2 regions of the Clostridioides sp. LIBA-6622 genome follow, and region 2 is predicted to be linked to the other one. Evidence: riboswitches for the same ligand, from Rfam matches in the RefSeq annotation. Region 2 holds a riboswitch; the other holds the start of a gene.
The links. A riboswitch is a leader RNA that binds a small molecule or an ion and turns the genes downstream of it on or off. The one in region 2 is predicted to bind cyclic di-GMP.
Positions count from the first base shown of each region.

Region 1 (8,043 bases), 1.8 Mb from region 2:
TTGATTTAAAATAGTGATAAAACATACCAACTTCACCACCTACACTATCTAAAATCATTCTTATAGAAGTATTTTCATACCCATGTTCTAAAAATAAATTAAGTGCATTATCAATAAGTTCATCTCGTTTACCACCATTTAATATTCGTTTTCGTGCCATTTTTATATCTCCTTTTAAACAGAACATTATTCCGATTAAATTATATCATGCTATAAAATAAACATCAACAGTTGGCAAAGTGATATTCTTTTTAATAAAATTTCTTCTTTTTCCTTTTAATAAATATTAGTACAATTAAAACTATAACAATAAATATAACCATTATTGAAAATATCAATCTTGATAGAATATTATGTCTTCTTATGCCTTGATTTTTATGTTTATTTAAAGTTCCATGTCCATAATTTTTAGTTCTTATCATTCTTTTTTTCAATTTTACTCTGCTTTTACTAGACCTACTACGTTTATGTTTACTTTTAGATTTAATAGTTTTAAATCTAGTATAATTAGATTTATAATTCTCTTGTGTTGAAGAAATGTATACACCAGAATCAATAATAGCTTCTGCATTAACTTGTAATGGATTTATAATACTAATTATAAGTAAAAAAGATATGGCTAACCCAATCAATGTTTTCTTTTTTTTCATATTTTCCCCCTCATAAAAATCTTATATCTAATTTATTATAATATATATGAAACTAAAAATTACAATTTTTTTCAAATTTATTATATATTCTCTTATCTTTAACATAATTTTTATTCCATCAATTCTTTCTTTTATTAAACTTTTTTAAATCAATATTAATTTATGATACTTAACATACAAAATACACGCTAAGCTTATTTTTACTTAAATCTTCCATTTAAAATTAAAATTACTTAATTAATTTATTCTATTTAATATTATAATAATGTTTTTTACAAAAGAAAAAGAATCCCATGAATAGGATTCTTTTTCTGAAATTTCTTAGTATATTTAAAGCTTACTAGTATCCAATTATGATAAACTTAAACATTCTTCTATGTATTGATTATATACATATCCAGAATATCTGTTTCCATTTTTATCAATATTAACTCTTGCCCATTTGCCCACACTATAACATACTTCAACCTTAAAACCATCAGGAATTGTAGTTATAATTCTAGAGTCTAATGTTCTATCATTTCTAAGTTCTAAACTTAAACCATTAGTTCTTATATTTCCTACATAATTCTTTTTTCTGTTTTTTATCATGTCATTATTATTATTTTTTTTAGCATTGCTAAATTTTTCTAGATATTTATAAAGTAACCAACCTTTGTCATAATTACTTTCAACTTCTGCCCATATTCCATCAACACATTTTAATTTAACAATTTTACCTTCTGGTATACTTTTCAACTTCATACTATTTATGTCTGGTCTTTCCCTTAAATTTAATTTAATCTTAGTCTTAAAATTGATGCTTGATTCGCCAAATTTTTTTAACATTAACTCAGATATCATCTTAAGCCCTCCTCTTGCCAAATATTAAGTTATTAAAAATATATAACTTTAAAAAATACTTTTAACAAAAAGAATTATTATCTTTTTGGCAACTGGCTGACATGACCTTTATTATATAAAGATTTTAGTCCCTATAGCTTTGCGTCATTAGATTTATCTAATATTGCCTATATCTGAATAATAACATAATTTAAACAATTTAAAAATGATATTCTCTCAAATTTTATATTAATTAAATATAAATTAAATTTTTAATTAATAATAACCAAAAAATATCTTTATATTTATTAATTTAATTATTGTTCTTCATAATTCATCCAAAAAATAGTAATTTATATATGATACCTCTACTTTTAACAAATCTTTTTCAATAAATATCAATATATCAAAATAATCAATAACTTTTTACATATTCAATTAATCTAAAAAATTATTAATTAATAGAGCCTAAAAATAATTTATATTAATTATTCCCTTTTTAAAATTTTTACTAATCTCTTTTATAGTACCTTCTCTTTAAAGGCTTTATCATAAGACATGTATATTTTATTTTTTAAATGACTTGACAAAATAAATATATTATAATATTATCATTATAGACTGACGGTCAGTTTATATCTTATATATCTATAACTGCTATGAACTAAATCTAAAATATTCAATATAAAATTTTTAAGAAATGAGGATTATTTATGCTAAAAAGAATATTATTAAAAGATTTAACACGAAATAAAGTAATAACAATTACTCTATTTATTTTTATTTTACTTGCATCAATGTTAGCATCTAGTGCAACAAATATCGCTATAAAACTCACTGATTCAGTGACTGCCTTGTTTCAAAAATCTCAGACACCACATTATGTCCAAATGTATTCTGGTAAATTAGACCAAGAAAAAATTGATAAATTTTCAACTAAAACTCCATATGTAAAAAAACAGCAAACTACTGAACTTTTAAATATAAATGGAGCTAATATCTTTCTAGGAGGTAAAGGAGAAAGTCAAGCTAATAGTGTACTAGAAAATAGTTTTACGAAGCAAAACAATAAATTTGATTTTTTATTAGATATGAACAATCAAATAATGCAAATAAAAGATGGAGAAATAGGAGTTCCTGTATATTACATGAAGCAATGCAATTTGAAAAAAGGAGACACAATAAAAATTATTAATGGTAATTTCTTTATAGAATTTACAATAAAAGACTTTATACGTGACTCACAAATGAACCCTTCTCTTGTTACTTCAAAGCGTTTTTTAATCAGTGATAATGATTGGAACATGTTAAAGTCTAATCTAGGAGAAAGTGAATATTTAATCGAATTTCTATTAAATGATATAAATAAAATTAGTGAGTTTGAGGCACTATATCAATCAACTGAGCTCCCTCAAACAGGTACATCAATAACTTATTCTATTTACCAACTACTAAATTCTGTGTCTGATGGAATTGTAATTGCTATTGTTATCTTAATTAGTATTCTTCTTATTATAATTTCTATTTTATGTTTACGATTTACTTTAATTACAACAATTGAAGAAGATTATCGAGAAATTGGTGTTATGAAGGCTATTGGTATTCAAAATAATAACATCCAAAAACTATATTTGATAAAATACCTTTTAATTGCATCTTTTGCAAGTTTTCTTGGTTACATACTCTCATTACTTATAGAACCTTTTTTTACAAAAAATATTTATATTTATATGGGAACAGTAGATAAAACCATTTTTAGCATTCTTATTCCATTTATAGGTTCAGTTCTTGTATTTTTAAGTGTTATATTCTTTTGTAAAATTATTCTTAAAAGATTCAAAAAAATATCTGTAGTTGATGCATTAAGAGGTAGCCATTCTACTAACTTGGTAAAATATGGTTATATCTTTCAACTACACAAAAATAAAATAACAGATACTAACATATTTTTGGGATTAAATGAAGTGGTAAAAAAATTTACTGTCTATGGGTTGCTTTGTTTTGTATACATGATTTGTATTTTCCTTATGATTGTACCAATTAATTTTTTAAATACTATTCAATCACCTGAATTTATCACTTATATGGGCGCTGGCAAGAGCGATATTCGCATTGACTTACCTCAAACAAAACAAACTCAGCATCTTTTTAATTCCATATTACAAAAAATCAGCGATGACAATGATATAAAAAAATATGAATCCTTTACAACAAGTTCATATAAAATAAAAAATAAAGATGGTAAAGTAGAAAATATTAAAATAGAAAATGGAAACTTTGAAACTTTCCCACTGACATATGTAAAAGGTTCTGCTCCAATTAAAGAAAATGAAATTGCATTATCCGTTATAAATGCAAATGAACTAAAAAAAAGCATTGGAGATACATTATCAATTTTCTCAAAAGATAAAAAGGTAATTCTAACTGTTAGTGGTATATATCAAGACATTACACATGGTGGTAAGACTGCAAAAGCTATGCTACCATCTAGTGAAGATAATGTTCTATGGCATATTATAAATTTAAATCTAAAATCTGGAGTCAATGTAGCCGATAAATTAGAGCAATATAGCATAAGTTATTACCCTGCTAAAATTACTGATATGAATAATTATATAAATCAGACATTGGGCTCTGTTATCAACCAGTTAAGACTTGTTATAAAATTAGCTATTGTTATATCTATTGTAATTTCTTCACTAATTACATCAATGTTTTTTAAAATGCTCATAGCTAAAGATACACCACAAACAGCAATTATGCTTAGCTTAGGATTTTCTACTAAAGATATACGCATTCAATATATTACTAGAGCTTTACTAGTACTTATAATTGGAACTATTTTAGGTGTTGTTATGGCAAATACACTTGGACAAAAAATATCAGGATTACTACTTTCTGGTATCTCCAATCTCCAATTTGTAGTAAATCCATTAATTGTATATGTACTTTGTCCATCAGTTTTAACTCTCACAGTATTTACTACAATTATATTAATTAGTAGAGAAATTAATAAAATAAAAATTATGTCTATTATAGAATAAGGAGTATGTTATGAATAATATTATAGAAACTAAAAAAATTATTAAAGAGTATACTATTGGTAAAGGAAATGTACAACAAGTTTTGAAAGGAATAGATTTGTCAATTAAACATGGTGAATTTATATCTGTTATGGGTGCTTCTGGCTCTGGTAAATCAACACTACTACATAACATAAGCGGAATGGATAGATTAACTTCTGGTACAGTCAGATTTTCAGGTGAAATGATTTCTAATATGTCAGAAGAAGTATTATCAAAATTTCGGTTAAAAAATATGGGTTTTATCTTTCAGCAAAGTAATTTACTTAAAAATTTAAATATATTTGATAACATAATTATTTCTGCTTACTTAAATAAAGAAAAAAGTCGTCAAATAATCAACGAACAAGCAACAAGACTTATGGAAAAAATGAATATTCTAGAAATAAAAGATAAAGATATTACTCAGGTCTCTGGAGGTCAACTTCAAAGAGCTTCTATATGCCGTGCTTTAATTAATAACCCAAAAATTTTATTTGGAGATGAACCCACAGGTGCACTTAACTCCAAGTTAACAAATGAAATAATTGATATTCTTACAGATATTAATCAATTAGGTACAACTATTATGATTGTAACTCATGATGCTAAAGTAGCAATAAAGACAGAACGAGTACTATTTATGTCTGATGGTATGATTGTTGGAGAAATTAAATTAGGCAAGTTTAATAATAATAATTTAAAAGAACGAGAAAATAAACTAATAAGTTGGTTATCAGAGTTAGATTTTTAAGTTTATTAAACTGTTCACTTTATGTACTTTAAAGCTAATGACTTATTCAATATTTGATGCTAAAATATAATTAATAAAATTTAATTATAGGTGATTGCATTATGAATATTACTAAAGGCATAACTTTACTCTTAACATTATCAATTGTAATATCATTAGCAGGATGTTCCCCAAAAAAAAGTGCTAGTGAAGTAGCAAAACAATATATTGATAGAATGAACTCTGGCGACTATGAAACAGCATATAGTTTATTAAGTAAAGACAGCAAGAAAAAAATTATTTTAGAGAATCTTGAAGAATTTCAAAATATTTTAGTTGAAACAAAAAGAATAATTAACTATAAAATAGGTAAAGAGAAAACTATAGAAACGTACAACTATGATGGTAAAGAGTATAAAAATGTGGTTAAATTAGAAGAAACTTTTGAGATAAAAAATCTTCTTTATAAAAAAGATGAATCTTTAAAGGTAAATAGATACTTTATAGTAGAAAATAATAAATACAAGCTCTTGTTATACGAAGATTTTAAAAAAGAATTTGGCATTAATAGTATGGATTTTGCTCAACTTAAACTTGATGATCATGGACTGGAAATCTTTAAAGAGGTCGACATCATACTAAAAAAAGCTATTACTATTAATCCTACTGATTCAGACCTTTATTATGCACAAGCATGTAATTACATGCGTTTTGATGGGTATCCTGATTATCCAAATGCAATATACAATGCTTTGAATTCAATTAACAAATCTTTAAAATATATAGATAAAAAGGACTCTGACTACAAAAAAAATGCAAGTAATATATATAACTTAAAAGGAGTTATACTTATGTTTCATAGAAGATTTGATGAAGCTCAACAATATTTAAATAAAGCGTTATACTTTAATAAAGATAATGAAGATTCAAAACTTAATCTTAATACATTAAAAAATAATTTAATGTAAGCATTTAATTTTTAGCTATATAAATCATTCTTATATATGGTTAACTGCTAAATCATAATTTATGTGAAACTAATTACAATTTTAAACGATAAAGACTTATTGCTATATAAATATTACTCTATAACAATAAGTTTTTTTATTTAAAAAGAAAACACAATTTTTAAAATTTAGAAAAACTTGATTATGAAAATTCAGATTAAAAATCTTGATGATTTTTCAATTATATTATTAACAGGATATTAACTAATTCGCTCATCTAAAGTTAGATGCTATTTATTAAGAGCCCTATACTATGTATACAAAGACATATACATAATCTAAAACATTAAAATACAATCAAATAATAAAAAAGAAGGTATAAAGAGCTACCCTCAAGCTCAATATACCTTATAAATGTCTAAACTTCATTTTTTACTAATTTTTCTATATCTTTGATAATATGTTCTTTAGATTTTTTTCCAGCTATAGCATCAAAAATTGCAACAGCCTTTTTCTCCCCAAACTTTTCTGCTACATCATTAAAGTCTAGAAATCTAACACTTTCTTTTGGTTTACCAAACATATAACACCTCTCATACACTTTTATATATTTATTATAACTTCTATATATTTATTTTTCACCAATAAACGTTAGACAAATTAGTTCCTTTATTTTTTTAGTCTGATTTTACTTTCAAAATTCTTAACAAAAACAGTTTATTCTACTCTATAAATAAAAATAGACAATTTAATTTGTAGTAAACTTGATAATAAAATACAATAAATAAAACTTTATTTAATCTATTTGCCAAAACTTTTTATTAAAATTTATATGAATTATAAAATATATATTACATGGAAATATAAATATATAAATACAATTATTCCAATATTCAATTTATTTTAAATAATAAAAAATATAACATATTTAATCAACACTATATAATTCTTAATATAGCCTGTAATAAAAATACTCTAAATCTTAAAAGTATTTTCGAATTTTTGGATACAACTAGGAAAATTTAATAAAAATATAAAATCATAAGAATAAAATTTAGTATAATTTTAAATAACTCAATGCTACAAATATAAATAAATTATTGCTATTAAAGTTATATGTCAAACTCTTCTAAAATCTTTACCGCAAATCTTGCATTTGGATATGTAATAGAGCCTCCACCAATTACACCTATTTTTATTGCTTCTATAATTTCATACTTACTTGCCCCAGAATTAACACAACCCTCAATATGGCAACAAATACATTCATCACATCTACTTAAAATAGAAATAGCTAATCCTATTAGTTCTTTATTTTTTTTACTTATAGCTCCTTCTGAATAAGTCTTATCATCAAGGCTTCCAAATACTCTAAAAAATTCATCTGTGTCACTTAATTTTTTATTGTAAAATTCTCTATATTCCTTCATTTCTTTAGTATTCATGTTATACCTCCTATATTTATAAATAATTTCTTATAAGAGTAGCACACTATACTTATACTTTCAACATTAAATACAAATTTTCAACTTATATTCAACAAACTAATTAATATAAGTTATTAAAATTTTGAATAAACCATATTAATTTCATTAAATAATATTTTTTCAGAGCTAAAACAAATATCTTAGTAAATTTTTAATTATATATTTCAGCTCTGAAATGTATTATATTTATCTAAATATTATGGTAATAATTGATTGTATTAGTTATTTCTAATTGAAGCTCTATATAGCAAATAAGAATATATAAATGGAAATATTACAATTACAAAAATTACAAAGATATTATAAAAAGGGATACTCGTAAAAGCATTAATAATTAATAAT
Region 1 covers NZ_CP196998.1:2,143,221-2,151,263, forward strand. Annotated here, with positions in the region: gene ACTG47_RS10355 (TetR/AcrR family transcriptional regulator) at 1-160, opposite strand, end outside; gene ACTG47_RS10360 (hypothetical protein) at 252-650, opposite strand; gene ACTG47_RS10365 (SH3 domain-containing protein) at 1,002-1,493, opposite strand; cyclic di-GMP riboswitch class I at 1,578-1,671, opposite strand; gene ACTG47_RS10370 (ABC transporter permease) at 2,186-4,516, shown strand; gene ACTG47_RS10375 (ABC transporter ATP-binding protein) at 4,527-5,288, shown strand; gene ACTG47_RS10380 (hypothetical protein) at 5,390-6,235, shown strand; gene ACTG47_RS10385 (hypothetical protein) at 6,633-6,797, opposite strand; gene ACTG47_RS10390 (carboxymuconolactone decarboxylase family protein) at 7,327-7,659, opposite strand; gene ACTG47_RS10395 (SdpI family protein) at 7,920-8,043, opposite strand, start outside.
Region 1: another riboswitch for cyclic di-GMP. It lies ahead of ACTG47_RS10365 (SH3 domain-containing protein); the one in region 2 lies ahead of flgB (flagellar basal body rod protein FlgB).

Region 2 (8,043 bases):
TTTTTGTAGACATATAGGAGTTGATTGTTATCGAGGGTCTGAGAAAAATGTACTAAGTCGCTACTATGAATGTGCTAAGTTATATGGATTTGACCAAATAGTACGACTTACAGCAGATAATCCATTTGTTGATGTAGAAGAGATTGATAGGTTAATAGAGTTACATAAAGCATCATATTCAGATTTTACAAATTCATTTGAAAATTTACCATATGGAGTTGGGGCAGAGATTTTTACATATGATACATTAAGACAAAGTTATATAGAATCTACAATGATCCATCATTTTGAACATGTTGATGAATATATTTTGGAAAATCCTGATAAATTCAAAACAACTATTTTAGATGTGGATGAGAAAAAGAAAAGACCAGATACCAGATTAACTGTAGATACTTGGAGTGATTATAGAAGAGCATGTTATATTGTTGAAAATAGTAAAAATGAGTATATTACAACAGAAGAGGCAATTAATTTATGTTCGCAATATGTATAGAAAGCTCTCACTCAAGAGGCATGGGTCACTTATTTAGAGCATTTAATATTGTCGAATTTCTAAAAGAGAAAAATGAACAATATATAATTTTAGTTAATAATGATAAAGTTGCAATAGACTTGATTAAAAAAAATAAATTATGCTTTCAAGTAGTAAATTTCTTAGATAAAAATAGCAATTGGGTATATGATTTGATACATAAATATAACATTGATGTATGGATTAATGATAAATTTGAATCTAGTTTAGAATTCTGCCAAAAGATTAAAGATAAAAAGGTATTATTAGTTGCTATTGATGATATTGGTGAAGGTGCAAATTTTGCAGATTTACACTTTGCAGGTATGACTTATAATAAAGAATTATTAAAAGGTAAACATATATTTATGGGGAGAGAATATATTATTTTGAATAGAGAAATTAAAAAGTATAAAAGAATTAGAAAAAATATAGATAAGGTCATTGTTACATTGGGTGGCAGTGACACTTATGGAGTTACTCCAAAAGTAATTTCGATTCTTAAAGAATATAATATATCCTGTGATATTGTATTAGGGCCTAGTTATAGGCATAATAAAGAGCTTCATGATATAATTGATGAAAGATACAAAATTGAACAAAATGTACCTTCTTTGATTAAAAAATTTTATGAGTACGATTTAGCTATTACAGGAGGAGGTATCACATGTTTTGAAGCTAATGCATCAGGTTTACCATGTATTATTATAGCAAATGAAATACATGAGATAGACATAGGAAAATATCTAGATTATTTGGGAGGAGCTATCTTTGCAGGATATTATAAAAATATAAATAGACATGCATTTCAACTGAAGAGTGAAAAAATTGAAATGATGAGTACTTCTGCATTAAATAAAATAGATTTGAATGGAGTTGAGAGAATTTATAATAAAATCATATATTATATAAATAAGGGGTAGTAATAAATATGAATTCTAATGTTGTAATGATTCATCAACCAGATTTTTTACCTTATTTAGGTTTTTTTGATAGATTGTTAAAATCCGACACATATGTTGTTTTAGACAATGTTCAATATGTAAATGGAAGCAGTAAAAGTTGGATGAATAGAGATAAAATTAAGACTTTAAAAGGTGAACAATGGATTACAGTATGTGTAAAAAGGTCATCATTAAAAACTAAAATAAGAGATGTATTTTTATATGAAGATAATCAATGGAGAAAAAATCATATCAATTTATTTAAACAGAATTATAAAAAAGCTAAATTTTTTGATGAGATATTTCCTTTTGTAGAAAAATTGTACGAATTTCAGTGTGAAAAAATGGTTGATTTTAATTTTAAATCTATTAAAATGTTAATGGAATTGTTTAATGTTGAAGTAAATATAATATTTGCAAGTAGCTTAAATCCATCAGGGAAGAATAATGATTTAATTATTGATATAATGACAAAACTTGAATCAAAACAATACTTATCAGGTATAGGTGCTAAAGATTATTATAATCCTGAACCATATGAAAAAGCTGGGATTGAAGTGATTTGGCAAAAGTTTGAGCATCCAATATATGAACAGCAATATGGAGAATTTATACCATATCTAAGTAGTATTGATCTATTGTTTAACTATGGTATAGAAAATTCAAGAAAAATATTAAGAGGAGAATAAGGATGAATGTTTTAGCTATTGGAGCACACTTTGATGATATAGAATTAGGTTGTGGTGGTACAATTGCAAAGCATGTCAAGAATGGAGATAATGTTTTTTGCTATGTTGCAACTAAATCTGGGTTTAAAGGAAGTAATGGATATACTGTAAGAAATAATTCAATTGCATATGAAGAAGGAAAAAAAGCTTCTAGGATTTTAGGATATAAGTTAATCCCAGGAGGTTTTGAAACCTTAAAACTTGAATTTACAGATGAATTAAATGTCGAATTGTTAAAAGTAATTGAAGAGAATAAAATAGAGTTAATATATACTCACTGGATTGATGATGTACATCATGATCATATTTCTATAGCAAAAGCCAGTTTACATGCAGGAAGACATGTACCAAGAATACTTGAATATAGAAGTAATTGGTATAAGTCAGATAAAATATTTATAGGAAATTTTTATGTTGACATATCAGAAGAATGGGAAAAAAAAGAACAGGCCATTTTGGCATATGAATCAGAACTTATAAGGGTTGGTTATAAATGGATTGATTATTTTAAAATGGAAGCATATAATAATGGTCATATTGTTGGAGTCGAAATGGCTGAATGTTTTCAAGTAGTAAAATGGTTGATTTAATAAAAGTTAATTGGAGGATAATTAATGAAAGTTTTAGTAACAGGTGCAGATGGTTTTATAGGAAGCCATTTAGTAGAAGCATTGTTAGAAGAGGGATATGATGTAAAAGCATTTACATATTATAATTCGTTTAATACATGGGGGTGGATGGATACTTTTGAAAAAGATAAATTATCTGAAATTGAAATATTTACTGGAGATATTCGTGATCCAAATGGAGTATATGAGGCAATAAAAGGTGTTGACCAAGTATTTCATCTTGCGGCATTGATTGCTATACCATTTAGCTATTATTCACCAGATTCTTATGTAGATACAAACATAAAAGGGACATTAAATGTTTTGCAAGCAGCAAGAAGACTGGAAACTGAACGTATATTTATTACGTCAACATCTGAGGTATATGGGACAGCTAAATATGTTCCAATCGACGAAAATCATCCACTTCAAGGTCAGTCACCATATTCAGCTACTAAAATAGGAGCAGATAGAATGTCTGAAAGTTTTTATAAAAGTTTTGGTATGCCTATTACTATTGTACGACCATTTAATACATATGGGCCAAGGCAATCAGCAAGAGCTATTATTCCAACTATAATTTCTCAATTACTATCTGGTAGAGAAATAATTAATCTTGGTTCACTAACACCAACAAGAGATTTCAATTATGTAAAAGATACTGTAGAAGGATTTATGCGTATATCAAAATCAAATCAAACTATAGGTGAAGAGATAAATATATCAACTGGATGTGAAATTTCAATTGGAGACTTAGCATCAAAAATAATTTCAATTATTAATCCAAATGCGAAGATATTATGTGATGAAAATCGTCTTAGACCAGAAACTAGCGAAGTAAATCGTCTTTTGGGAGATAACAAAAAAATGAAACGTATGACAGATTGGGAGCCTTACTATACTATTGAAGAAGGTCTTATTGAAACTATTAATTGGATGAAAGAAAATTTGAATTATTACAAAAATGATATATATAATATTTAATTAAAGGATTCTATATGATATCTTAGATGGAATAAAATTTAAAATAATTAGAAACTTATTAGTAAACTATCTAGTATTTTTATTTGTAACTTATTTTAGTTGTTTAGAACACTATAATATAAATATGTTTAAAAAATTTCTTTGCAATCAAGTTTTATATTTAAATAATTCTTATTGTATGGAAGTTTTTTTATTTGTAACTAAAAGTATTAATATTTTATATTTAAATTAGCATGAAGTTAATATTCTGTGTTTAAATTTAAATAATAAAATATGATAAAAATGTTTAAAAGTTTTATCATTTATTGTATACTTAAAGTAAAACTAAATAGGCAAAACTAGAGAAATCTAGTGACGCAAAGCTATAGGGACTAAAGTTTGTATATACGAACTATGTCAGCCAGTTGCCAAAAAGAGTTCTAAGTATAATTGTATACGTAGGATTAGTCGAAGTGACTGCTTTTTTGGCGGTCATTTTATTGTGGAAAAATTACTTTATTACAGTAGAAAATACACATAATAACATATTCTACCAACTATAATATAAAATAAAGGAAATTTATCTAAAAAAGTTGCTATTTTACAAAAAAAGGCAACTTTGTGAAGGGAAAATTAAATACATATTAAAATTTTTTTTAATTTTTATTGGAGTTAATTAGATTTAAATTAGATTTCTTACGAAAATGATTCATTATTATATTAATGTAATAGAATTGTAATAGATTTAAATGAACAAAGAAGTCATTTTTTGTAATATAGTAACTTCATTTTTTTAATCATTAAATATAGCAAATAAATATATTTTGAGGAGGGGTGAGTATGAATACATATGACATTATAAAAATGGGACTAGATGCAACTAATCTAAGAAGTCAAACAATAGCAAATAATATAGCAAATATAAATACTGAAGGTTACAAAAAACATTATGTAACTTTTGAAGAAACATTAAATGATGCTATGCCAAAAATAGAAGAAAAAACAGACAATTCAAAAGGCTTAAGAGTAGATGGAAACAATGTAGATATAGAAGAAGAAAAAGTAAAGCAAGCAATGACAACATTGCAATATAATGCTTTAATAGGTTTTGCAAATGGCAAAATCGCAATGACCAAATCAATAATAACTGGGAGGTAACTAGAAGATGAGTGTGTTCAGTGGAATGGAAATCTCTGCTAGTGGATTAACAGCAGAAAGTTTGAAAATGGATATCATATCATCAAATGTAGCTAATATAAATGCTACAAGAGGTCCAAATGGAGAAGCATATAGGAGAAAAATTGTTTCCTTTGAAGAAAACTATGATAATAAATTAGGTATGTTAGGAGTAAAAGTTACATCTGTTGAAGATGACAAATCACCTCTTAAAGAAGTATATGACCCATCTCATCCAGATGCGAAACCAAATGGATATGTAGAATATCCAAATGTAAATATATTGGTTGAAATGACGGATTTAATAACAGCTTCACGAGCATATGATTCTAACATAGACACACTGAATGCTCAGAAATCTATGATATCGAAAGCTTTGGAAATAGGAAAGTAGGGATAAATTATGCCAATTACACAAATTAACAATTTAATGCAAGGTGCAAAGTTAGATAATTTGATTGGAGAAACAAAACCATTAAACCTTAATAATAAAGAAGAAAAAAAGAATTTCGAAGATGTAATAATAGATACTATAGACAAAGTTAATTTTCAACAAGTGACAGCGGATAATATGAAAGAAAAATTTATAAAAGGCGAAGATGTTTCTATGCATGAAGTTATGTTAAAAGGTCAAGAAGCACAACTATCTATGCAATATCTGATAGAAGTTAGAAACAAGATTCATGATGCATATCAAGAAATGAATAAAGTACAAATTTAGCCTTTTGAACAGGAGTAATAATCAATGATAGCCAGTTTTAAAAATAAGATTAAGGAGCAAGTTGCTAAATCTAGGACAAAAATAGGTTCTTTAAAAAAAGGAACTAAGATAGCATTAGGTATAGGGATTGTTGCTATATGTTTAGCGCTAGTATTTACAGCAATATCTGCAAGTAAAAATAAGTATGCAGTCTTATTTTCAGAACTAGATGTTCAAGATGCTGCAGATATATCAGCAGAATTAGAGTCTAGAAAGATAGATACTAAGGTAAAGGGAAGTACAATTTATGTTCCTAGAACAGAAGTCGATAAGTTGAGGCTGGAGCTAGCTCCAAGTCTTACAGGTGGTTCTAAAGGATTTGCACTAATGGATGATAGCTCCTCTATAGGTCTTACTGATGAAGAATTTCAAATTAAGAAGCAACGAATCATACAAGGTGAAATAGAAAAAACAATCAAGAGTTTTCCACAAGTGGAAGATACTAGAGTACATATAACATTTGGAGAGTCATCCGTGTTTGAAAAAGAAGCAGTTCCAGGAAGCGCAGCAGTTTACTTAATGTTAAAGCCAGGAACGACTTTAGAAAAAAATCAAATAAAATCTGTTATGGCACTTGTATCAGGAAGTGTTACAAATATACCAGAGAAAAATGTTCAAGTTATTGATAATAAGATGAATTTATTATCTGAAGGTATCTTAGATGATGAAGAAGTTGATGAAAATAATCAACCAATAAATGGTGGTATTAGTGTTGATAAAAATAAAGCATCTGAACAAGCATTGAATAAACAATTAGAAAAGTCTATTTTAGACATGTTAGAGCCAATATTTGGGACAGGAAAAGTAAAAGCTACAGTAAATGCTGATTTAAGTTTTGATACAGCTGAAAAAACTGAAATAAAAATTGACCCTGATAAAGTTGCAATAAAGGAAACAAGGTCAAAAAATTCATCTAAATCTGCAACAAATAATGTCCAAGGTGTAGATGCTAATATGAATAATCAAGGAAATAAAAATGGTACTAACACCGAAGATAGTTTGGATGAGAGTTTTGAATATGATACAGGGAAGATTGAAACTCATACTATAGTTGCACCAGGGGAGCTAAAAAGATTAACAGCTTCTGTTGCTATAGATGGGAAGATAGCTAAAGGTGTTCAAGCTGATGTGGAAGATATAGTTAATAATGCTATAGGTATGGATGGAGCGAGAGGAGATACTCTTAGTGTTGTTTCAATGGTATTTGATCCTAAAGGGAAAGCTGAAGCGAAACAAGAAATGGAAGATATTAAAAAAGAAGGATTCAAAACCAATATAATAAAGGCTGTTATTGGAGTGGTAGCAGTTGTTGCAGTAGGAATTATTGGATATCTAATATATAAAAAGAGAAGTGAACAAGAAGATATGGATTATGAGGATGAAGTTTATAGTACTAATTCTGGTACTGTTGATAAGAAAGACAATCCTCTATTGGGGGATGACCCAGAATTGACATTAGAGGAAGCTGTTAAAATGTATGCAGAAGAAAAACCAGACCAAGTAACAGAAATAATAAAGACTTGGTTAAATGAGTAAGGGGGATAGAATGTGTCCACAGAAATTACAAATGTTAGTGCATTTGATTTAAGTGATATAAGTGAAAGTGAAAAAGAGCAAAATGAAAAAATAGAAGGCGAAGGTTTAAAAAAAGCTGCTGTACTTTTGATGACATTAGGACCAACTGTGTCTAGTGATATAATAAAAAGCCTTCCAGATAAACAAGTTCAAAAAATAGGTTTGGAAATTGCAAATATTTCTTCAATAGCTTCAAAAGAAAGAAGAGAAATATTAAAAGAGTTTGTAGAAATAAATAAAGCTAAAGATTATGTTATAGAAGGTGGGCTGGAATATGCAAGAGAATTGCTGAGTAATGCATTGGGAAATTCTAAAGCAAATAAATTACTTGAAGGTATATCAATAGATACAAGTACAAAGCCTTTTAAACATATTATAAAGTTAGATACAAAGAAGATATTAGAAATACTTAGAAATGAAAGTGCACAGACCATAGCTATTTTACTTGCACATATGGAACCACAAGATGGTGCAGAAGTTTTAGCTCATTTAGATTTAAATTTACAGAATGAGGTAGCTATGAGAATAAGTTCAATGGGGGCAATATCTCCAGAAGTTATAAAAGTAATTGAAAATTCATTAGAAAATAAATTACATTCAATAAGTGGTGAAGATTTTAAAGATTATGGTGGAATAGCTGCTCTAGTTCAAATATTACTTAATTCTGATAGAAAAACAGAAAAGAATATTTTGAATACTGTTGAAGAAAAAGACCCAGCTTTAGCAGCCCAAATTAAATCTCATATATTTGTATTTGAAGATATTGTCAAACTAG
Region 2 covers NZ_CP196998.1:317,888-325,930, forward strand. Annotated here, with positions in the region: gene ACTG47_RS01805 (cytidylyltransferase domain-containing protein) at 1-496, shown strand, start outside; gene ACTG47_RS01810 (hypothetical protein) at 478-1,437, shown strand; gene ACTG47_RS01815 (WbqC family protein) at 1,446-2,147, shown strand; gene ACTG47_RS01820 (PIG-L deacetylase family protein) at 2,150-2,776, shown strand; gene ACTG47_RS01825 (NAD-dependent 4,6-dehydratase LegB) at 2,801-3,778, shown strand; cyclic di-GMP riboswitch class I at 4,100-4,190, shown strand; gene flgB (flagellar basal body rod protein FlgB) at 4,598-4,915, shown strand; gene flgC (flagellar basal body rod protein FlgC) at 4,923-5,327, shown strand; gene fliE (flagellar hook-basal body complex protein FliE) at 5,337-5,654, shown strand; gene fliF (flagellar basal-body MS-ring/collar protein FliF) at 5,679-7,229, shown strand; gene fliG (flagellar motor switch protein FliG) at 7,242-8,043, shown strand, end outside.